Regions from separate parts of the Terrabacter koreensis genome, predicted to be linked through region 3. Evidence: riboswitches for the same ligand, from Rfam matches in the RefSeq annotation. Region 3 holds a riboswitch; each other region holds the start of a gene.
What was found. Region 3 has a riboswitch for S-adenosylmethionine ahead of metX (homoserine O-acetyltransferase MetX). Riboswitches for the same ligand answer to the same signal wherever they lie in the genome.

Region 1: linked by a shared signal. The riboswitch ahead of ACYVNR_RS18400 (putative leader peptide) and the one ahead of metX (homoserine O-acetyltransferase MetX) in region 3 are both predicted to bind S-adenosylmethionine.
Region 2: linked by a shared signal. The riboswitch ahead of ACYVNR_RS09170 (aminotransferase class V-fold PLP-dependent enzyme) and the one ahead of metX (homoserine O-acetyltransferase MetX) in region 3 are both predicted to bind S-adenosylmethionine.
Region 4: linked by a shared signal. The riboswitch ahead of ACYVNR_RS00640 (bifunctional o-acetylhomoserine/o-acetylserine sulfhydrylase) and the one ahead of metX (homoserine O-acetyltransferase MetX) in region 3 are both predicted to bind S-adenosylmethionine.

The regions. Positions count from the first base shown of each region.
Region 1 is NZ_BAAGQU010000011.1:139,193-144,578, reverse strand. It holds gene ACYVNR_RS18410 (amino acid ABC transporter ATP-binding protein) at 1-149, opposite strand, end outside; gene ACYVNR_RS18405 (amino acid ABC transporter permease) at 146-1,159, opposite strand; gene ACYVNR_RS18400 (putative leader peptide) at 1,321-1,404, opposite strand; SAM riboswitch class IV at 1,439-1,552, opposite strand; gene ACYVNR_RS18395 (VOC family protein) at 1,778-2,146, opposite strand; gene rpsA (30S ribosomal protein S1) at 2,275-3,786, opposite strand; gene ACYVNR_RS18385 (class I SAM-dependent methyltransferase) at 3,951-4,769, shown strand; gene ACYVNR_RS18380 (hypothetical protein) at 4,862-5,386, opposite strand, start outside.
Region 2 is NZ_BAAGQU010000004.1:1,372,827-1,378,212, reverse strand. It holds gene ACYVNR_RS09175 (FtsK/SpoIIIE family DNA translocase) at 1-2,010, opposite strand, end outside; SAM riboswitch class IV at 2,179-2,318, shown strand; gene ACYVNR_RS09170 (aminotransferase class V-fold PLP-dependent enzyme) at 2,358-3,743, shown strand; gene ACYVNR_RS09165 (endonuclease/exonuclease/phosphatase family protein) at 3,783-4,844, opposite strand; gene ACYVNR_RS09160 (ribonuclease J) at 4,846-5,386, opposite strand, start outside.
Region 3 is NZ_BAAGQU010000002.1:403,378-408,763, forward strand. It holds gene ACYVNR_RS02235 (MalY/PatB family protein) at 1-147, opposite strand, end outside; gene ACYVNR_RS02240 (EcsC family protein) at 342-1,091, shown strand; gene ACYVNR_RS02245 (YkvA family protein) at 1,088-1,588, shown strand; gene ACYVNR_RS02250 (DUF4192 domain-containing protein) at 1,686-2,858, shown strand; SAM riboswitch class IV at 2,961-3,075, shown strand; gene metX (homoserine O-acetyltransferase MetX) at 3,091-4,365, shown strand; gene ACYVNR_RS02260 (universal stress protein) at 4,499-4,897, shown strand; gene ACYVNR_RS02265 (RNA polymerase sigma factor) at 5,239-5,386, shown strand, end outside.
Region 4 is NZ_BAAGQU010000002.1:58,386-63,771, reverse strand. It holds gene wecB (non-hydrolyzing UDP-N-acetylglucosamine 2-epimerase) at 1-843, opposite strand, end outside; gene ACYVNR_RS00650 (acyl-CoA dehydrogenase family protein) at 910-2,073, opposite strand; gene ACYVNR_RS00645 (13E12 repeat family protein) at 2,100-3,644, opposite strand; SAM riboswitch class IV at 3,865-3,984, shown strand; gene ACYVNR_RS00640 (bifunctional o-acetylhomoserine/o-acetylserine sulfhydrylase) at 4,076-5,386, shown strand, end outside.

The DNA of each region.
Region 1 (5,386 bases), on a different contig from region 3:
ATGGTGCGAAGGAGGGTCGACTTGCCGGAGCCGGACGGCCCGAGGATGACGGTCACGGTGCCCTCGGCGAGCTCGAGGTCGACGCCGTCGAGCACCCGGTGCGGGCCGAACGACTTCGAGACGCCGCGCAGGTCGACGACGGCAGTCATCGCGCCACCCCCGCGGTGGTCGTGCCGGCAGCGCGAGAGGTCGATGTCCCGAAGGCCGCCCAGCGGGTTCGCAGACGCTGCAACGGCGTCGGCGGTAGCGTGCGTGAGCTTCCTCTGGCGAAGTGACGCTCCACGTAGTACTGGCCGACCGACAGCAGCGTCGTGAGGATGATGTACCAGACCGTCGCGACGAGCAGGAGCGGCACGACCCTCGAGTTGCGGCCGTAGATCACCTGCACCTGGTAGAAGAGCTCGGGGATCGCGAGCACCGAGACGATCGAGGTCCCCTTGAAGAGGCTGATGACCTCGTTGGCGGCATTGGGCAGGATCGACCGCATCGCCTGGGGCAGCACGATCCGGAGGAACTGCCGCCGTCGCGGGATGCCGAGGGCCGACGCCGCTTCCCGCTGCCCCTCGTCGACCGAGAGGATGCCGCCACGGATGATCTCCGCCGCGTACGCCGCCTGGTGCAGCGCGAGCCCGAGCACGGCCGCGCCGAGCGCCCCGAAGAGGTCGTTCGTCGCGACACTGCCGAACGACGGTCCGAACGGCAGCCCGAACGAGATGCTCTGGTACAGGTAGGCGATGTTGAACCAGAAGAGCAGCTGGACGATCAGCGGGATCGACCGGAAGGCCCAGATGTAGGCCCACGCCACGGAGCGCAGAAAAGCGTTGGGCGACAGGCGCATCGCTGCGAGCACGACGCCGAGCACGAAGCCCGCGACGGTGCCGAGCACGGTGAGCTGGATCGTCGTGCCGAGCGCCTTGATGACCGTCTCGGTCGCGAAGTAGCGGGCAAAGGTGGGCCAGTCCCAGCCGGGGTTGGTGGCGAGGCCGTTGACGAACATCGCGACGAGCACGGCGACGGCGGCCACCCCCACCCAGGTCCAGGGGTTGCGCCGGGGCACGACGGTCAGGGCCGGCGCGTGGTCGGGACGGGTGGTTGGCGGCGGCGCCGCAGCGGGCTGCTGGTCCGTGGCGACGGGGCGCACGGCCGAGGTGGTGGTCACGAGGGCTCCTGAAGGGTGCGTCGAAGGAACCGCCGACCACTCGGGTGGGCCGGCGATGCACGGGCGAGACGAGTTGCGGCGCAGCGGCCGTGCGGGGTTGCCGCGCGGGCCTGCGCCGGGAAAGGCCGGCCGAGGTGGTCGGCGGCCGCGTCGGTCGGTCGTCAGCGACGACAGAGCGCGCTGGACACGCGGAGCAGGTCGACGTGGCGACGCAGCACCAGCCAGGTGCTCGTGGTGCGCGCCATGACGGCTCCTCGGGTCCGGGACCCGATCACCTCGAGTCCGCGCTTGCCGTCACCTGCTTGGCGACGGCCTGGTCCTCACCCGGAGCACCCCGCCGCGGAGGAGGGTTGCTGTCCAGCGAGCCGGGGCTTTGCACTGGAGCTCTTGACCTGTCGATGACACTACGAACCAGCCCCAAGACCGTCAATCGGCGCAAATGACCGCTCGGGGCAGCCCTCACCGATGAGGCCATTCGCGCAGTTTCTCCGAATCATGTTGCGGCGCAGTCACATTCGCGAAGTCGAGGGAGACCCGCCGGGCATCAATTCCTATTGAATGAGTCGGAAATACGGGCGCCAACTTCTTGCATGCTGAGACGCCGGTCTCTCCGCACGGCTACGCGGAACGCTGGCAGACCATGAGCGCGTTGCCGTCCGGGTCCTCGAACTGGACGAAGAACACGCTGCCGATGTCCTCCACGTCCGAGGTGATCCTGACCTCGAGCCGCCGCAGGTGCGCGACGGTGGCGACCATGTCGTCGGTCCAGAAGAAGAAGCGCGGTGGCCCGTCCGCGGTGAAGTCGGGTCGGTTGGCATCGAGGCACAGCCTCGGACCGTCGTCGACGGGGATGTCGAGGATCGTGCCCTCGTGCGAGGCCGCAGGGGCTTCGAAGCCCAGGACGTCGGCATACCAGCGGGCCGAGCGCCCCATGTCGCTGACCGGGACGAACACCTGACCGACGTGCCTGCGGATGGGCGACTGCATGCCGCGGAGACTACCAATCGGCCGGGCTGCCCCCTTCTGCGGTGCCTCTCGGGTGACGGGCCGTGCCGGACGCACGAGGGCCCCGGACCGTGGTGGTCCGGGGCCCTCGGGTCAGGCGACGAGTGGCGTCAGTTGCCCGTCAGCTTCTCGCGAAGCGCGGCGAGCGCCTCGTCGGAAGCCAGGGTGCCCTCGGCCGGAGCCGGAGCGTTGCGCTGGCCACGGTCGGCGCGGTCGGCGTCACCCGAGTCGGCGACGTCGCCGGTCGCGGACGAGTAGGACGTCGCGGAGCCGGCGTTGGCCGCAGCCTCGGCGTCGGCCTTCGTCGCGGCGTCGACCTGGGCCTTGTGGGCCTCCCAGCGAGCGTGGGCCTCGGCGTACTGACGCTCCCACTTCTCGCGCTGGGCCTCGAAGCCCTCGAGCCACTCGTTCGTCTCCGGGTCGAAGCCCTCGGGGTACTTGTAGTTGCCCTGCTCGTCGTACTCCGCAGCCATGCCGTAGAGGGTCGGGTCGAACTCCGACACCGGCACGGACTGGTCGTTGGCCTGCTTGAGCGAGAGCGAGATGCGACGACGCTCGAGGTCGATGTCGATGACCTTGACGAAGATCTCGTCGCCGACGTTGACGACCTGCTCGGGCAGCTCCACGTGGCGCTCGGCCAGCTCGGAGATGTGCACGAGGCCCTCGATGCCGTCCTCGACGCGCACGAACGCACCGAAGGGGACGAGCTTGGTGACCTTGCCCGGGACGACCTGGCCGATGGCGTGGGTCCGCGCGAAGTGCTGCCACGGGTCCTCCTGCGTCGCCTTCAGCGACAGGGAGACACGCTCGCGGTCCATGTCGACGTCGAGCACCTCGACGGTGACCTCGGTGCCGACCTCGACGACCTCGGACGGGTGGTCGATGTGCTTCCACGACAGCTCGGACACGTGGACGAGACCGTCGACACCGCCGAGGTCCACGAACGCACCGAAGTTGACGATGGAGGACACGACGCCCGAACGGACCTGGCCCTTCTGGAGCTCCTTGAGGAACGTCGTGCGCACCTCGGACTGCGTCTGCTCGAGCCACGCACGGCGCGACAGGACCACGTTGTTGCGGTTCTTGTCGAGCTCGATGATCTTGGCCTCGATCTCCTTGCCGACGTACGGCTGGAGGTCGCGGACACGACGCATCTCGACGAGCGAGGCGGGAAGGAAGCCGCGCAGGCCGATGTCGAGGATGAGGCCACCCTTGACGACCTCGATGACGGTGCCGGTGACGACGCCGTCCTCCTCCTTGACCTTCTCGATCGTGCCCCAGGCGCGCTCGTACTGCGCACGCTTCTTGGACAGGATCAGACGGCCTTCCTTGTCCTCCTTCTGGAGGACGAGGGCCTCGACCTCGTCACCGACCTGGACGATCTCGCCCGGGTCGACGTCGTGCTTGATGGACAGCTCGCGCGAGGGGATGACGCCCTCGGTCTTGTAGCCGATGTCGAGCAGGACCTCGTCCCGGTCGACCTTGACGATGCGACCCTCGACGATGTCGCCGTCGTTGAAGTCCTTGATGGTGGCGTCGATCGCCGCAAGGATGTCTTCCTGAGAGCCGATGTCGTTGATGGCAATCTCAGGCGCGGTCTTCTCGACCGTGTTGGCAGTCATGTAGTAGGAACTCCGATTGTGGACAGTTAGATTGGGGACCTCGCGGCGACGAGCCTGACGGCCCGGCGTCCCGATGTCTTGTGGACGGGTGCAACATTGAGCATGCGCACACGGATGTGCCCGGCAATCCTATCCGCGCTGTCAGCACCCGGTCAAAAGAGACGATGTATCCCGTGAGCACGCCCACCGAGGCCACCCGCCGCCCCGTCGCGGCTGCCGAGACTGCGACGGCGAACCGCACGTGGTGGGACGGTGAGGCGACGTCGTACTACGTCGAGCACGGCGCCTTCCTCGGCGACACCGACTTCGTCTGGGGTCCCGAGCGACTGCGCGAGGAGGACGCCGCACTGCTCGGCGACCCGGCGGGCCAGGACGTCCTCGAGATCGGCGCCGGCTCCGGACAGTGCTCACGCTGGCTCGCCGCGCACGGCGCCAGGGTCGTGGCGACCGACCTCTCCGCCGGCATGGTGGCGACCGGCGTGGCGGTCAACGACGCGGTCGACGAGCCGGCCCGGGTGCCGTTCGCGCAGTGCGACGGGCGCGCCCTCCCTTTCGCCGACGCGTCCTTCGACACGGTCTTCACGGCATACGGCGTCGTGCCGTTCGTCGCGGACTCCGACGTCGTGATGGCGGAGGCGGCACGCGTGCTGCGCCCCGGCGGGCGGTTCGTCTTCTCGACGACGCACCCCGTGCGGTGGGCCTTCCCCGACGACCCGGGCCCGGGCGGCCTCACGGCCCGACACTCCTACTTCGACCGGGAGCCGTACGTCGAGCAGGACGCAGAGGGTCACGCCACGTACGTCGAGCACCACCGGACCCTCGGCGACCGCGTGCGCGAGATCACCGCAGCCGGGCTGGTGCTCGTCGACCTCGTCGAGCCGGAGTGGCCCGAGGGGCACGACGAGCCGTGGGGTGGCTGGTCGCCGCTGCGCGGTCGCATCATCCCCGGCACGGCCGTCTTCGTCTGCCGCAAGCCGGCCTGACCACGCCGGGAGCCCAGCGCCTGACAGCGAGGGAACGTCGAGTGCCCAGCTCCCCGAGGTGGGGAGCTGGGCACTCGTGGACGCGGGGTCGGTCAGAGGAAGCGGCGCCGCAGCAGCACCGACCCACCGGCGAGGCCGAAGACGCCCGCAGCAGCGGCTGCGCGCCCGAGGTTCGCGGAACCGGCACCGTCGACGCCGGCGATCTCGAACGAGTACGCCGTCGCACCGACCGCGCCCTGGGGAGCGCCGTAGGCCATGCCCTCCACCTTGGCGCGGCGGGCACCCATCTCGATGAGGGCGTACTTCTCGCCGTAGTCGGCCGCCGTCGCCTTTCCGGCGGCGACGAGCTTCTTCGTGCCCTCGTCGGAGAGACGCTGCGCGCCGTCCTTGAGCGCGGGCGCGCCGGCCGCCGCGTCGGTCAGACCGGCAGCGAGCTTGCTGGTGCCGTCCGCCGCGTCGGCGAGGCCGTCGGAGAGTCGGCCGGCACCGTCGGACACCTGGCCCGCCCCGTCGTCGACCTTGCCCGCTCCGTCGGCAAGCTCGCCGAGACCGTCGTCCAGCTTGCCCGCTCCCGTCGCAACCTTCCCTGCACCCGTCGCGAGCTGCACCGACTTGGA
Region 2 (5,386 bases), on a different contig from region 3:
CGTGATGCGCACGACCGACTCCTCGACGTCGCGCGGGGCGACCATCATGAGGTCGGCGAGCTCGTCGACGACGACGAGCAGGTACGGGTAGGTCGTGATCTGCCGCTCGGAGCCCGGCAGCGGCTTGACCTTGCCGGCACGCACCGCCTTGTTGAAGTCGTCGACGTGCTTGAACCCGAACGCCGCGAGGTCGTCGTAGCGCTGGTCCATCTCCTTGACGACCCAGGCGAGCGCCTCGGCGGCCTTCTTGGGGTTGGTGATGATCGGCGTGATGAGGTGCGGGATGCCTTCGTACGCCGTGAGCTCGACCCGTTTGGGGTCGACGAGGATGAGGCGCACCTCCTCCGGCGTCGCACGCATGAGGATCGAGGTGATCATCGAGTTGACGAAGCTCGACTTTCCGGAGCCCGTGGCGCCGGCGACGAGCAGGTGCGGCATCTTCGCGAGGTTGGCGATGACGTAGGCGCCCTCGACGTCCTTGCCGACACCCATGACCATCGGGTGCTCGTTGGTGCGCGCGGTGTTGCTGCGCAGCACGTCGCCGAGCGACACGTTCTCGCGGTCGAGGTTCGGGATCTCGATGCCGATGGCCGACTTGCCCGGGATGGGGCTGAGGATGCGCACGTCGGCCGACGCGACGGCATACGCGATGTTCTTGGAGAGCGCGGTGACCCGCTCGACCTTGGTGCCGGAGCCGAGCTCGACCTCGTAGCGGGTGACCGTCGGGCCACGCGTGAAGCCGGTGACGGCGGCGTCGATGTCGAACTGGTCGAAGACGTTGGTCAGCGACTCGACGACGCGGTCGTTGGTCTCGCTGCGCGTCTTGTGAGGGGGACCCGGCGTCAGCATGGAGTGGTCGGGCAGCTGGTAGGTGATGTCGCCCCCGAGGCTGAGCTGCTCGACACGTGCCGGCATCTCCGACATGGGCGGCGGGATGAGCTCGGCCTTCGGGCCGACCTTGCCGGTGTCGGGGGCGCCGAGGGTCTTGGGGTCGGTGGCGTCGATCGCCTTCTCGCCACTGGGACGGGGCGCCAGCACACCCGGGGCCGTCGGACGCTTCTCGCCGGGACGCAGGCGGGTCGTGGGCTCGTCGTCGCCGCCCTTCTGCGCGGCCTGGCGGAAGGCCTCGTCACCGTCACGGTCGGAGAGGTCGACCGGCTTGCGACGGGCGCGCTTGAGCGCTGCCGTCGGGGCGTCCTCCGGCTCGGCGCCCGCCTCGTCGTGGTGGCCACGCTCGATGACGAGAGCCTTGAGCTGGTGCAGGCGCGTCGGGATCATGTTGACCGGCGTGGCCGTGATGACGAGCAGGCCGAAGATGCCGAGCAGGATGAGCAGGACGAGCGCGCCGTAGGACGACACCGCGGCCGCGAGGGGGCTCGAGGCGAGGAAGCCGAGGATGCCACCGGCGGCACGCATGCCGTCGGCGCCATCGGGCGGGTTGGGGATGCCGTCCGCCAGGTGCGCCAGACCGCAGGCCGCGAAGGTCAGCGCGATGGTGCCGATGACGACGCGGTTGGTCGTCGCCTCGTCCTGCGGGGCGCGCAGCATGCGCAGGCCGAGGGCGAGCAGGACGAGCGGGACGGCATACGCGACGCGCCCGAAGGTGCCGGCGAAGATGGCGTGCACGATCTGGCCGAACGTGCCGGCGACGCCCCACCACTCGCGGGCCGCCACGACGACGGCGAGCGCGATGAGGGCGAAACCGATGCCGTCGCGACGGTGCTCGGGCTCGAGGTCGGCAGCGCTGTGGCCGACGCGTCGCACCGCTCCCCCGGCCATGTGGGAGACGCCCATCCAGGTGCTTCGCATCGCGCTGAGCGGGAAGGGCAGCCCGCCGTCACGGGTCTTGCGGGCGGGCTTGGCCGGCGGCTTGCGCGCGGCGGGCTTGCGCTGCGCGGGCCGGGACGAGCGGGCGGCCGGCGGGCGCGACGTGGTGCTGCCGGTCGCCCCCTTGGCCCGTGTGGCCGCGGCGGTGCTCGAGCGTTGGCTGCTGGACGGACGAGACCCCATGGTCGCACCGTACGTCAAGGCACCTCTGAACTCACGCGTCACACGCGCAACAGAGGCACATGGGTCAGAACACGAACCCGCCATCACGGGTTGAGGCCGTCTCAGATGCCGACATCCGCGGACCGGAGGGTGGACAGGCCGAGAGGGGCCGCCCTATCTTCGATGCCAGGTCATGAGTGCCAGTGACAAGCCCCGGCTCGCTGGCCAGCAACCCTCCTCCGCGGTGGGGTGCTCCGGGTGACGACCAGGTCGACCCCGATCAGCTCGAGAGATCCAGCTCGTGCGATCGCGGCCGGCAAGCGCGGACCTGCATCCGGTGGGTCCCTCGGTCCCCCAGGAGCACTCTCATGTCGGTCCTTCCCAGCACCTCCCTCTGTGGTGGCGCCCCCGCCCCCGTCGTCCGGACCCGCGCGTTGCACGTCGTCCCCGAGGCCGCTTCGCTGCCCGCGGTCGTCGGCGCAGGACTGCGGGTGCCGACGCTCAGCGGCGACACGGCATACGCGAACCTCGACCACGCCGCGTCGACCCCCGCGCTCGAGACGGTCAGGGCGGCGGTCGACCGGGCCCTCGAGACGTACTCATCCGTGCACCGGGGCGCCGGCTTCGCCTCACGCCTGACGAGCGCCTGGTACGAGCAGGCTCGCGCCGAGGTGGCCTCGTTCGTCGGGGCTCGCGCGGACGACTCGGTCGTCTTCACCCGCACGACGACCGACTCGTGGGCGCTGCTGAGCAAGGCGCTGCCGAGCCGCACGACCGTCTTCGTCTTCGGCACCGAGCACCACTCGACGCTGCTGCCCTGGGGGCGCTTCCGCACCGTGCGGCTGCCCGTGCCCCAGACCGTCGAGGACGCCCACGCGCTGCTCGAGGAGGCCCTGAACGACCACCCCTCGCGGCACCGCCTCGTCGTGCTCACCGCGGCCTCGAACGTCACCGGCGAGGTGTGGCCGATCGAGCGCTTCGCCACGCTGGCCCACGACCACGGCGCCCGCATCGCCGTCGACGCCGCCCAGCTCTCGGCCCACCGCCGGATCGACCTCGCCGGCTGGGACGCCGACTACGTCGCGTTCTCCGGCCACAAGACGTACGCCCCCTACGGCGCAGGCGTGCTGGCCGGTCGCTCCGACTGGCTCGATGCCGGCAGCCCCTACCTGCTCGGAGGCGGCGCGACGCGCTCGGTCACCGAGGAGGGCACGACGTGGGCCACCGGTCCCGCTCGGCACGAGGGCGGCAGCCCCAACGTCATCGGCGCGATCGCCCTGGCCGCCGCGTGCGCCACGATCAGCCGTCACCGCGACGCCATCGAGGCCCACGAGGAGCAGCTGCTCGAGCGGCTGACGACCGGACTCGGCGAGGTGCCGGGCGTCGAGCTGCTCTCGATCTTCGGCGAGGACCACGACCGCGTCGGCGTCGTCGCGTTCACCGTCGACGGCTGGGACTCGTCGCTCGTGTCGCAGGTGCTGTCGGTCGAACACGGCATCGGCGTGCGCGACGGCAAGTTCTGCGCCCACCTGCTCGTCGACGAGCTGCTCGAGGACCCGTGGGGCGAGCGCTCGGGCACCGCGGTGCGCGCGAGCATCGGCCTCGGCTCGACGCTCGAGGGCGTCGACCGCCTCGTGTCGGCCGTCGCCGGGCTCGTCGCGCAGGGCCCCTCGGCCGACTGGACCCTCACCGAGTCGGGCTGGGCCGTCGACGGCACCGACCCGCGCGACGTCGAGGTCGAGCGTCCCTGGTGACCCCGTCAGCCGCCGTAGGCCGGTCGGCTGCAGGGCCGCTCAGCGCTTGGGCAGGGCGTAGCCGGCCCACACCGCGGCGTGGTCGGCGCGGTTGACGGCGACCTGACCCGCCGAGACGACGGTGAGCCCTCGGCTCAGCAGGTGGTCGAGCTGCACGAAGGCGGGCAGGCGGTTGCCCGCGAAGGGCCACGTGCGCACCCATCCCTGCCCGTCGGTGCGCTGCGCGTCGGCAAGGCCCGCGGCCACGTCACGCATCGCCGGATGGCCGAACGACGCGTTGAAGTCTCCCGCCATGACGACGGGCTCGTCGCCGTCGAGTCGCTCCTTCCAGGACCGGAGCGCCTGGAGCCCGGCACGCCACTCGACGGTGTCACCACGCAGCGGAGCCGTCGGGTGGGCGACCTTGAGGCGCACGGTCCCCTTCGGCGTCGTGACGTCGAGCTCGGGCTGGACGCTCTGCGTGGCCTCCACGGCCGGGTCGGTGCCCGCACTGCGCACCGAGAGCGGGTAGCGCGACAGGACCATCGTGCCGCTGGAGGTGCTCGGCCGCGCGGCCCCCTCACGGTGCGTGAAGTAGTCGCCGGCACCCTCGGCGTCGAGCCGCTGCATCAGGGCGGGCGTCGCCTCGACGAGCACCAGCACGTCGACGGAGTGGAAGCGCACGGCGTCCATGAGCTGGTTCACGTTGGCGGAGCCGATCCAGACGTTCGCCGACATGACGGTGAGGTCGGGCTCGACCTTCGGTGACGACGACGCCCGGAACGCCGGAGCCGCCACGGTGACCGCCACGGCCAGTGCGATGACGACGGGGGCCGCCATGACCCACCGACGCCCCACGAGGGTCGCCACGAGGAGCAGACCCAGCCCGATCAGCACGAAGGGCCCGGCGGTCTGCAGCACGACGACGAGGTATGCCGTCGAGTCGAGCCAGCGCAGCGCCCCCACCGCGACCAGGACGAGCAGGACGATCGCGATGGCGGCGTCGAGCCAGCGATGGCGGCGCCGCCGCGGGGACGGGCGCGACGGCTCGGCGCCGACCGGTCCGTCGGGCTCGTCGGGACGACTTGCCGGAGCCGCCCCGCCGACCTGCTGCACCGTCACGTCAGGCCTGCAGCACGACCGGGATGATCATCGGCCGACGGCGGATCTTGCCACCGACCCAGGAGCCCACGGCCCGGCGTACGACCTGCTGGAGCTGCTGGTCGTCGCGCACCCCGTTGGCGACGGCCTCCTCGACGGCCCGCTCGACCTTGGGGATGACCTGCTGGAAGATCTCCTCGTCCTCGACGAAGCCGCGGGCGGTGATCTCGGGGCCGCTCGCGATCTTGCCGGTGGCTGCGTCGAGCACGACGATGCACGTGATGAAGCCCTCGTCGCGCAGGATGCGCCGGTCCTTCAGCAGCGCCTCGTCGGCACCGCCCACGCTGCTGCCGTCGACGTAGACGTAGCCGCACTCGACGACGCCGGCGACCGACGCGTGGCCGTCGACGAGGTCGACGACGACGCCGTCCTCGGCGAGCACGACGTTGTCGGGGTGGACGCCGGACTGGATGGCGAGCTGGGCGTTGGCGTGCATGTGGCGCCACTCGCCGTGGACCGGGAGCACGTTGCGCGGCTTGACGATGTTGTAGCAGTAGAGCAGC
Region 3 (5,386 bases):
CATCTCGGCGATCCACATCGGGATGACGTCGTCGGCGTAGCGGCGCCACTTCACCGAGGTGCGGTCGCGGCTCAGCTGCACCAGCGGGACCGACAGGATCGGCGCGTCGCCCGCTGCGCCGCCGACCTCGTCGCGCGTCTCGACCATGGGGTGACCCTACGAGACCGCGCCGACGCCCGTCGGACCGCACCGACCTGGTGACGTCCCGGCGAGCGCGGGTACGGGCGTAGCAGACCGACGACCTGCGCCGACGCCGCCGCCGACCCATCCGGCATACGGTGTCGACTGCAGGTCCGTCGGGCCGCACACACACGTCGAGCGAAGGATGGAAGCCTGTGGGCATGTTGGGTTGGGGCAGGAACGAGACCGTCGCGGCGTCGGACGCCACCGCCACACGGGTTCGCGACGCCAAGAGCGCCGGCGCGCTCGAACGCGCCGCCCAGCCGCCCCAGGGCGGGCTGTCCGGCGCCGCCACCCGGCTCGTCGAGCGGCTCCTCGACATCGGCATCGACGGCAAGGGCCCGTTCGACTCGGCACACACGGTCGCGGCCAAGGCCCTCCAGCAGGCGGGCGGCGACCGTGACCAGGCGCTGCGCATCCTGCTGCGCGACCACCGCCAGCTCGGCGCGGTGGGCGGCTTCGCCACCGGGCTCGGCGGGTTCTTCACGATGCCGGTCTCGCTGCCCGCCAACGTCCTCGAGTTCTACCTGCTCGCGACGCGGATGACGGCAGCCACCGCCAAGGTGCGTGGCTACGACATCGACCAGCCCGAGATCCGGTCGGCGATCCTGCTCACCCTCACGGGCGCCGACAGCGACGACCTGCTCAAGAAGGCCGGCCTGCAGGTGGCCGGAGGCAAGCTGTCCTCCCTCGCCTTCGAGCGGCTCCCCGCGCCGGCCCTCATGGTGCTCAACAAGGCCGTCGGCTTCCGGCTGCTCGGTCGCATCGGGCAGGGCACGTTCGCCAAGCTCGGCCGCGGCGTGCCGCTCGTCGGCGGCCTCGTGGGGGCGGGCGTCGACGTGTACATGCTCGGGCGTATCGGCAAGCAGGCCGCCAAGGAGTTCCCGCCCGTGGAGACCTTCGGCCGGTGACCCCCGGGCCAGCCATGAAGAACGCTTCGCGCATCAAGACGGCTGCGGCCGTCGCTTCGGTCGTTCGCGCCTCGCTGCGTCCCGGGGGCCCCGGCATCGCCGAGCGGGTGCAGGCGGTGCCACGGCTGGTGCGCAGCACCGTCGAGGGCACGTATGCCGGCACGACCCTCCGGCGCCTCGGCCTCGTCGCGGGTGCGATGGCGTACGTCGCGTCTCCCGTCGACCTGCTGCCGGAGGCGGTTCTGCCCGTGCTGGGCGCGGCCGACGACGCCGTCGTGATCACGTGGGCCGTCAAGACGTTCTTCGAGGAGACCGACCGCTTCATCGCGTGGGAGATCGGGCAGGGCGCCCACCTGCGTGGGCAGCCCGGCCCCGCGCGCCGGAGCTCTGGGCGGACGGAGTCCGGGCGGGCTGAGCTCCTGCGCCTGCCCGAGGGGATGCGCCAGGCGGCCACCGACCGCGTCCTCGAGTCCGTGCGCAGGCGCCTCGAGGGCTGAAGCCCCACGATCCACACCCCCTCGGGCCGAGCGGCCCCGGTCCACAGGCGCGCTCGGGGGTCTGCCGGTGAGCGGCAGACGCGGCCACGCTCGGGACATGCCGAAGATCTCACTGTCAGGGCCAGCGGAGCTGCTGACCATCATTCCCTTCCACCTCGGCTTCCAGCCCGAGCGCAGCGTCGTCGTGGTGTGCTTCCACGGCAAGCGGCTCGGGCTCGTGGCCCGGCTCGACGCCGTCGGCGACCCGCTCGCGTCGGCCTCGGCGGCCCAGCTGCTGCCGACCGTCCTCGAGGGCTCGCCGTCGTCGGTGGCCGTCGTCGGCTTCGAGGACGAGCCGGACGGGTCGCTGCCGCTGCTCGAGGAGCTCGTCGAGGGCCTCGAACGCGCCGGTGTGGTCGTGCGCGAGCGGCTGGTCGTCCGCGAGGGCAGGTGGCGTTCGGTCGGCTGCGACTGCTGTCCCGACGAGGGTTGGCTGCTGCCCGAGCAGGCCGACGTGCCCGCAGTCGCGAGCTACGTGGCGCTCGGCCACTCCGTGCTTCCTGACCGCGCCGGTCTGGCCCGCCTGGTCGAGCCCCTCGAGGCCTCCGCCCCGCGGTACGCGCTCACGGTCGGCGCCATCGAGGACTGGCAGCGGCGGTTCGCCGAGGCCGGACGCCCTTCGCGCAGGTCCGGCCCTGCCCGCGGCGGCCTGAGCGTGCTCGACGGCGGTGAGCTGTCGGCGCGACAGTTCCTCGTCAACGACGCGCTGGTGGCCTGGGGCGGCCTGCTGCACGGTGAGATCGAGGGATTCGGGCTCGAGCACTGGTTGCCGGCGGTGGTCGGCCCTCTGGGCGACAGGGAGTTTCGCGATGCCCTCGTCGGGTGGCTCTGCCCCGGTGCGTCCTCGCTCGAGTCGCTCCCCGACGAGCTCGTGACGATGCTGGAGGTGTTCCTCGGTCCCGACCTCCGGGTCTTCTCTGCGACGCCGGCGGGCCACGTCGGGTCGACGGGCTCCGCCGGCCGCCTGGACCCGGAGGGTTGGGACGACTGGGACCACGCTGCCGCGCCGCGCCTGCTGCTCTCCCGGCTCGAGGCGGTGTGCCGCATGACGCCGGCCGCCCACGCCGCCCCCGTGCTGTCGCTGCTCGCCTCGCTGGCCTGGTGGTCCGGTGACGGGGCCCGTGCCGGCATCGCGGCCGACCGGGCGCTCGAGCTGGAGCCCGACAACCGCCTGGCCGGGCTGGTCCGGCAGTCGCTCGACCACGGCCTTCGCCCGCCGGCCTGCGCCTGAGTGGGGCGACCGTCACGGTGTCCTGCGGACCCGGTGGTCGTCGCGTCCAGGTCGTGGACCGGAGCCTCGGCTGCCGCATCGGGCTCGGTTATGGTGGGTCCAGGTCATGAGTGCCAGCGACAAGCCCCGGCTCGCTGGTCGGCAACCCTCCTTCGCGGTGGGGTGCCCCGGGTGAAGACCTGGCCACACCCGTCCCGGGTGTGCGCAAGCGCGAAGAGCGAGGAGTGCCTTGATGACCGTTACCCACCGGACGCAGAGCACGCGACGCCTGACGCGCCCAGCCGCCGCTCCCGGCTCCGCTCCGGGCTCCGCACCCTCTGTCGACTCCCGTCGCGTCGGGCACGAGCAGGCCCACGACGAGTCGTCGCGACGGCAGCGGACCGACGGCGCGTGGCGTGACGGCGACCCGGTCGGCCGGCGGCAGTTCGCGACGATCGGCGACGTGGAGCTCGAGCGCGGGGGACTGGTGCCCGACGTCCGTCTCGCCTACGAGACGTGGGGCCGGCTCAACGAGGCCAAGGACAACGTCATCCTCGTCGAGCACGCGCTGACCGGCGACAGCCACGTCGTGGGCGAGGCCGGCGACGGTCACCCGTCGCCGGGGTGGTGGAACTCCCTCATCGGCGCCGGCCGCACCGTCGACCCCGACGAGTGGTTCGTCATCGCCGCGAACGTGCTCGGCGGCTGCCAGGGCAGCACCGGCCCCGCGAGCACGGCTCCCGACGGAGAGGCCTGGGGGAGCAGGTTCCCCTATGTCACCGTGCGAGACCAGGTCGCGGCCGAGCGGGCGCTGCTCGACCACCTCGGCATCCGCCGGCTCGCCGCGGTCGTCGGCGGCTCCATGGGCGGGATGCGGGCCATCGAGTGGGCGGTCACCCACCCCGCCGACGTCGACCGCTGCATCGTCCTCGCGTCGACGGCGTACGCGACGGCTGACCAGATCGCCTGGTGCCAGCCGCAGCTGCTCGCGATCCGCAACGACCCGGACTTCGCCGGGGGCGACTACTACGCGGGCGACCGTCGGCCCGATGCCGGGCTCGGTCTCGCGCGTCGCATCGCCCACATCACCTACCGCACCGAGACCGAGCTCGACGAGCGCTTCGGCCGCGAGGCCCAGCTCGGCGAGGACCCCCTCCGGGCAGGTGACCGCGGCCGCTTCGCCGTCGAGTCCTACCTGGACCACCATGCCGGCAAGCTCGCCCGCCGCTTCGACGCCAACTCCTACCTCGTGCTCACCGAGGCCATGAACTCCCACGACGTCGGACGCGACCGTGGCGGCGTCGCCGCGGCTCTCGCTCGCGTCGAGGCGGACTGCACGATCGTCTCCGTCGACACCGACCGGCTCTACCCGCCGCGGCTGTCCGACGACCTGCACTCGGCGCTGCGCCGCTCGCACCGCGAGCACATCACGTCGGCGTTCGGCCACGACGGCTTCCTCATCGAGGAGGAGCAGGTGGGCCGCATCGTGCGCGACGCGCTCGAACGAAGGCCGCACGACCACGCCTGAACCCTGCTGCGGGCCGGGCGTTTCGGCTCGTCCGCGGCGGTGCCGGCCAGGCTCCGCGCGGCACGCGCCGTGTGACGTGATTTCGGGTACGGTGCGAGCACTGCTTGTTTCCGTCCCAAGGAGGTCCGGGAAAGTGGCCATCGTCGTTGGTTATGTCGCCACCAAGGAAGGACGCGCGGCGCTCAGGCGAGCCGCCGAGGAATGCGTCCTGCGAGGCACGAAGCTCGTCGTCATCAGCTCCCACCGGGGAGGCAAGGACTTCGACGCCAACGAGGCGAGCCAGTTCGAGACCGAGCTCGCCCGCGTGCAGACGCTCCTCGAGGAGAAGGGTCTGGAGCACGAGGTGCGCCAGCTGGTGCGCGGCAACGACCCGGCCGAGGACCTCATCTCCGTCGCCGAGGAGGAGAAGGCCGACTTCATCGTCATCGGCCTGCGTCGTCGCAGCCCGGTCGGCAAGCTCATCCTGGGGTCCAACGCCCAGCGCATCCTGCTCGACGCGAGCTGCCCCGTCCTGGCCGTCAAGGGCGACTGACGCCCTCCAACCGGTCGCGACCGGCACCGGACCACCTCCGGAACAGCCGGTCCGCGGCGCGCTGGTGCCCCGTGCGTTCGCTCGCACGCCGCGGGGCGTTTTATAATGTCTGAGTGCCGGATCGCACGAGGCGCACCGAGAGATCGACTCAGGGATCGACTCCGACAGGCCAAGCCCTTCCGGCACCAACCCCCATTCTCGTTCGTTGTGATGATGCATGCCCGCGTCCGGGCCGATCATCCGGCGAGACCGTGCGACGAAAGGCGACTGCATCCGTGCCCAAGGCAACAACCGCTGGAGCTCCGAAAACCCTGCCGAAGGTGTTCCAGCACGAGGCGATCATGCAGCTCCTGGTCAAGGGCAGCACCAACGGGTCCATCACCGGCACTGAGATCGCGCGAGCTCAGGTCGACGCCGGTCTCGATCTGAAGCAGATGAAGCCGGTCCTCACGACGCTCGAGGCGCACGACATCGAGATCGTCGTCGACG
Region 4 (5,386 bases), 340 kb from region 3:
CTGGAGACCGCCACTGTCGGTGATGACACCGACGCTGGCCATTGCCGCGCGGATCAGCTGCGGGTAGGGCAGCGGGTCGGCGACGACGACCGAGCCCTGCTCGAGGTCCAGCCCCTGTGCCGCAGCACGGGAACGAAGGCGCGGGTGCGCGAGCAGCAGGGTCGGCACGTCGAGCTGGCCGATGGCCTTGATGATCGCCGCGATGCGCTCGGGGTCGTCGGTGTTCTCAGCGCGGTGGAGGGTCGCGACCCGGAACGGCCGGTCACGCAGCTCGACCGGCAGCTCGGCCGGACGGTCGGCCACGGACTCGCGCACCCGGTAGAGCACATCGGTCATGACGTCGCCGACGAGGACGCTCCGCTCGGCCAAACCCTCGTGCGCGAGGTGCCCCATCGCCGTCTGTGTGGGAGCCAGGCACAGGTCTGCGGCGTGGTCGGTCATGACCCGGTTGTGCTCCTCGGGCATGCGCCGGTTGAACGAGCGCAGGCCGGCCTCCAAGTGGGCCACTGGAACGTGCATCTTCACCGCGCTGAGGGCGCCGGCGACGGTCGAGTTGGTGTCGCCGTAAACGAGCACCCAGTCTGGACGGTGCTGCTCGAGCACCTCGTCCATCGCACCGAGCATGGCTCCCGTCTGGCGGCCGTGGGTGGCGGAGCCGACGGCCAGGTGCGCGTCCGGAGCCGGGATGCCGAGGTCCGTGAAGAAGACGTCGCTCATGTTGACGTCGTAGTGCTGTCCGGTGTGGACGATGACGTGCTCGTCGCCACGCCGGTCCAGCTCGGCTGCGATCGGGGCGAGCTTGACGAACTGCGGTCGGGCACCGACCACACTGAGAATCTTCACGAGTTGCCTCTCCGGTTCGGGATCGTGAAAGAGGGTACCGGGCCCGAACGTGTGCCGCGGCCGCCGTCAGCGCAAGAGCGAGCGGGCCATGACGATGCGCTGGACCTGGTTGGTGCCCTCGTAGATCTGCGTGATCTTGGCGTCGCGCATCATCCGCTCGAGGGGGAAGTCGCGCGTGTAGCCGGCGCCACCGAGCAGCTGAACCGCGTCGGTCGTGATCTTCATGGCGGCGTCGGACGCGTAGCACTTGGCTGCGGCGCCGAAGAACGACAGGTCCTTGTCGCCGCGCTCGGACTTCGCGGCCGCCACGTAGACCATCTGGCGCGCAGCCTCGAGCTCCATCGCCATGTCGGCGAGCATGAACTGGATGCCCTGGAAGTCAGCGATGTGCTTGCCGAACTGCTTGCGCTCCTTGACGTACGCAAGGGCGTGGTCGAGCGCGCCCTGGGCGATGCCGACGGCCTGCGCGCCGATGGTGACGCGGGTGTGGTCGAGGGTGCGGAGGGCGATCTTCAGGCCGTCGCCGACCTGGCCGACGATGCGGTCACCCGGGATGCGCACGTTGTCGAAGTGGAGCTCGCGGGTCGGGCTGCCCTTGATGCCGAGCTTGCGCTCCTTCTCGCCGAAGGTGAAGCCCTCGTCGGACTTCTCGACGACGAACGCCGAGACGTTGCCGCCTCGCGGGCCGTCGGGGTCGGTGACCGCGAGGACCGTGTAGTACTCGGAGACGCCGGCGTTCGTGATCCACGACTTCTGGCCGTTCAGCACCCAGTCGTCGCCGTCCTGTCTCGCGCGGCACTTCATCGAGGCGGTGTCGGAGCCGGCCTCGCGCTCGGACAGGCCGTAGGAGAAGGTCGTCTCGCCCTTGGCCAGCGGCGGCAGGTAGCGGGACTTCACGTCGTCGCTGCCGTCGAGGATGAGCGGCAGGGAGCCGAGCTTGTTGACGGCCGGGATGAGGGAAGCCGAGGCGTCGACACGGGCGACCTCCTCGATGACGATGCACGTCGCGAGGGCGTCGGCGCCCATGCCGTCGTAGGCCTCGGGCACGTGCGGAGCGAAGAAGTCGGACGCGACGAGGGCGTCGTGCGCCTCCTGCGGGTAGCGCGCCTCCTCGTCGACGGCGGCGGCGTACGGGGCGATCTTGTCCTCGGCGATCGCGCGGATGGCCTCCCGCAGGGCCTCGTGGTCCTCGCTGGTCCGGAACAGGTCGAAGTCGGCATTCGTGCTCACGGCGCGATCCTACTCGCCGGTTCGGATTAGTAGGACGTCCTAGTGATCGACGCCACGGACCACGACTGACGGTCCCGCCAGACACTCAGAAGGGGCGGTGGTTCGGGGCCGGGTGGAGGGCCCGTTCCGGGTGGTGGGCCCGCGCCTTCGCGCCAGTTCTTGGGGTAGGTGGTGTAGCAGGCCCCGGTCAGGGTGGTCCACTGCAAGCCGCCGTCAGGGGTCGGGGTGCTGGTCCAGACCTGGTGGGTCTTGAGGTTGTGGTGGCGGCGTTCCTTGGCGTAGAAGTTGCTCACTGACGTCTCACCGGACGGCCAGGGCGTCTCGTGGTCGAGGTCGCAGCGGGCGGCGGGGACGTGGCAGTCGGGTCCGCGGCAGGTGCCGTCGACGGCCCGGACGTGCTCGACCATCGCCGGCGTGGGCCGGTAGGCCTTCGTGGGGCGGGTGATCGCGTGGCCGTCGCGAACATTCACCGGGAGGGTCTGCCAGACCGAGCCGGGGCGGGTCATGATCTCGCGGGCGTGGGCGGCGGTGACCCAGCCGTGCCCGGGCAGCTCGCACGCGGCGTCGCTGTGGCCGGTGGCGACCTCGAACGGCACGACGAGCCACACCCGCGCCGCCGCGTCACCCGTGAACGGCGCCGGCACACCGGCCGGACCCGCGGCGCCCCCATCGGCGGCGGCCTCGCCCGTGGCCGTGGTCAGGGCGCCGCCGACCAGGCCGGCGTCGCACGGGGTGAGGGCGTTGCGCAGCAGGGCGTGGGTGGCCAGGTCGCAGCGCAGCTGGTCCAGCGTGCGCGGGTCGCCCGTGCCGCGCAGGCTCCGGGCGGTCGTGTTGAGCCGGTCCAGGATCGCCGCGACCGTTCCCGCGTCAGCCGTGATCGTCAGGCAGCCCATGCCGTCCTCGACCATCCGCCCGAACACGCCCCGCCGCGACCGCGCGTGCGCGCGCCGCTCGGCCGTGCCGCGGGTGTCGACCGAGGCGACCGCCCGCCGCAACCGGGCCGTGAACGTCCGCTGCCCCACCGGCCGCCCGTCCCGCGACGGGGCGAGCACCGCCTCCTGCACCGCCGCGACGTCCGCATCCGGCAGCTGGACCGTCTCGGACGCGACCTGCACCGCCCGGTAGAGCCACGTGCCGCCCTCACGCAGCGCAGCCAGCAGACGCCGGTGTCGCCGTGGGGCTGTCGCGAGCGTCAACCGGCGCCCGACCTCCCCGGCCCCGACGCCGGTCGCGAGCGCGATCTCCTCCGCGACGACCCGCACCGGCGAGACCAGCGCCGCGGCCCGCCGCGAGGACCCCGCCGGCAAGGCTTGGATCTGCTGCTCCGCGATCGTGTGCAACGCCCCGTATGCAGCCATCAGGTCCGCCTCCACGCGCGCCTTCACGGCCTCAAGCGCCTCGACCCGCGCCATCACCCGCTCACTCGCCCGCAGCAGCGTCTCGGTCACCTCGACCGACCGGGCCCGCTCGTCGACCAGCACCCGCCCGCACCGGTGACCCGAGGCCGCCGGCTCGTACTCGACGTCACGAAGCCAGGACCAGAGGGACCGCGGTGCTGCGACGTACGGCATACGGCCACCTCCCCTGTCTGCTCGTTACCCTACCTCGAGTAGAACAAATGTTCGACCACATGGCAAGGGGTTCGACACATCTGTGGACAACGAGTTCGACTGCGCCACAGTGCGACTCGCGCCACGCGCACCGCGCTGCTTCGGTGTGCGCGAGAAGGTGCGTCCACGATGAGGACACGCGCTCCCACCTGCCGGACGCGCGTACGTACACTCGCGAGTAGGTCATGAGTGCCAGCGCCAAGCCCCGGCTCGCTGGCCGGCAACCCTCCCACCGCGGCGGGGTGCCCCGGGTGAGGACCTGGCCCGTTGACGCCATCCGGCGCTCGGGCAAGCGCGGAGAGCTCCTCTCCCGCACCGACCCGTCGGTGCGCCGGCCCGATCACCCGTCACGGGCCCGGTCATCGACACGACTGAGGAAGAGCACACGAGAGATGACCGAGCCCAACTGGTCCTTCGAGACCAAGCAGATCCACGCCGGCCAGAGCGCCGACAGTGCCACCGGGGCGCGCGCCCTGCCGATCTACCAGACCACGAGCTACGTCTTCAACGACACGGACCACGCGGCGAACCTGTTCGGGCTCAGGGAGTTCGGCAACATCTACACCCGCATCATGAACCCGACGACCGACGTCGTGGAACAGCGCATCGCCGCTCTCGAGGGCGGCGTGGGCGCGCTCCTCGTCGCGTCGGGCCAGTCGGCCACCACCTTGGCCCTGCTCAACATCGCCGAGGCCGGTGACCACATCGTCGCGTCGCCGAGCCTCTACGGGGGCACGGTGAACCTGCTGAAGTTCACCCTGCCCAAGCTCGGCGTCCAGGTGAGCTTCGTCGAGGACCCGACGTCGATCGACTCCTGGCGCGCGGCCGTGCGGCCCAACACCAAGGCGTTCTTCGGCGAGACGATCGCCAACCCCAAGGCCGAGGTGCTCGACATCGAGGCCGTGGCCGGTCTCGCCCACGAGGTCGGCGTGCCGCTCGTCGTCGACAACACCATCGCGACCCCGTACGTCATCCGCCCGATCGAGTGGGGCGCCGACGTCGTCGTGCACTCCGCGACCAAGTACCTCGGCGGCCACGGCACGTCCATCGCGGGCGTCATCGTCGACGCGGGCCGGTTCGACTACGCCAAGGACGCCGAGAAGTTCCCCAACTACAACACGCCCGAGGAGAGCTACCACGGCCTCGTCTTCGCGCGTGACCTCGGCGTCGGCAGCCCGCTCGGCGCCAACCTCGCCTACATCCTCAAGGCCCGCGTGCAGCTGCTGCGCGACCTCGGCCCGTCCGCGGCGCCGTTCAACGCGTTCCTCATCGCGCAGGGACTCGAGACGCTGTCGTTGCGCATCGAGCGTCACCTGGAGAACGCGGCCAAGGTCGCGGCCTACCTCCAGGGCCACGACCAGGTCGAGCGCGTCGTGTGGGCGTCCTTGCCCGACAACCCTTCTCACGCGAACGCGCAGAAGTACGCGCCCCGCGGGGCAGGTGCCGTGCTCTCCTTCGAGATCGCCGGCGGACTCGAGGCGGGCAAGAAGTTCGTGGAGGCGCTGACGCTGCACAGCCACGTCGCGAACATCGGCGACGTGCGCTCCCTCGTCATCCACCCGGCGTCGACGACCCACTCGCAGGGTCCGGAGGAGGACCGTCGGGCCGCGGGCGTGACTCCCGGCCTCGTGCGCCTCTCGGTCGGCATCGAGAACATCGACGACATCGTCGCCGACCTCGAGCAGGGCTTCACCGCCGCGAAG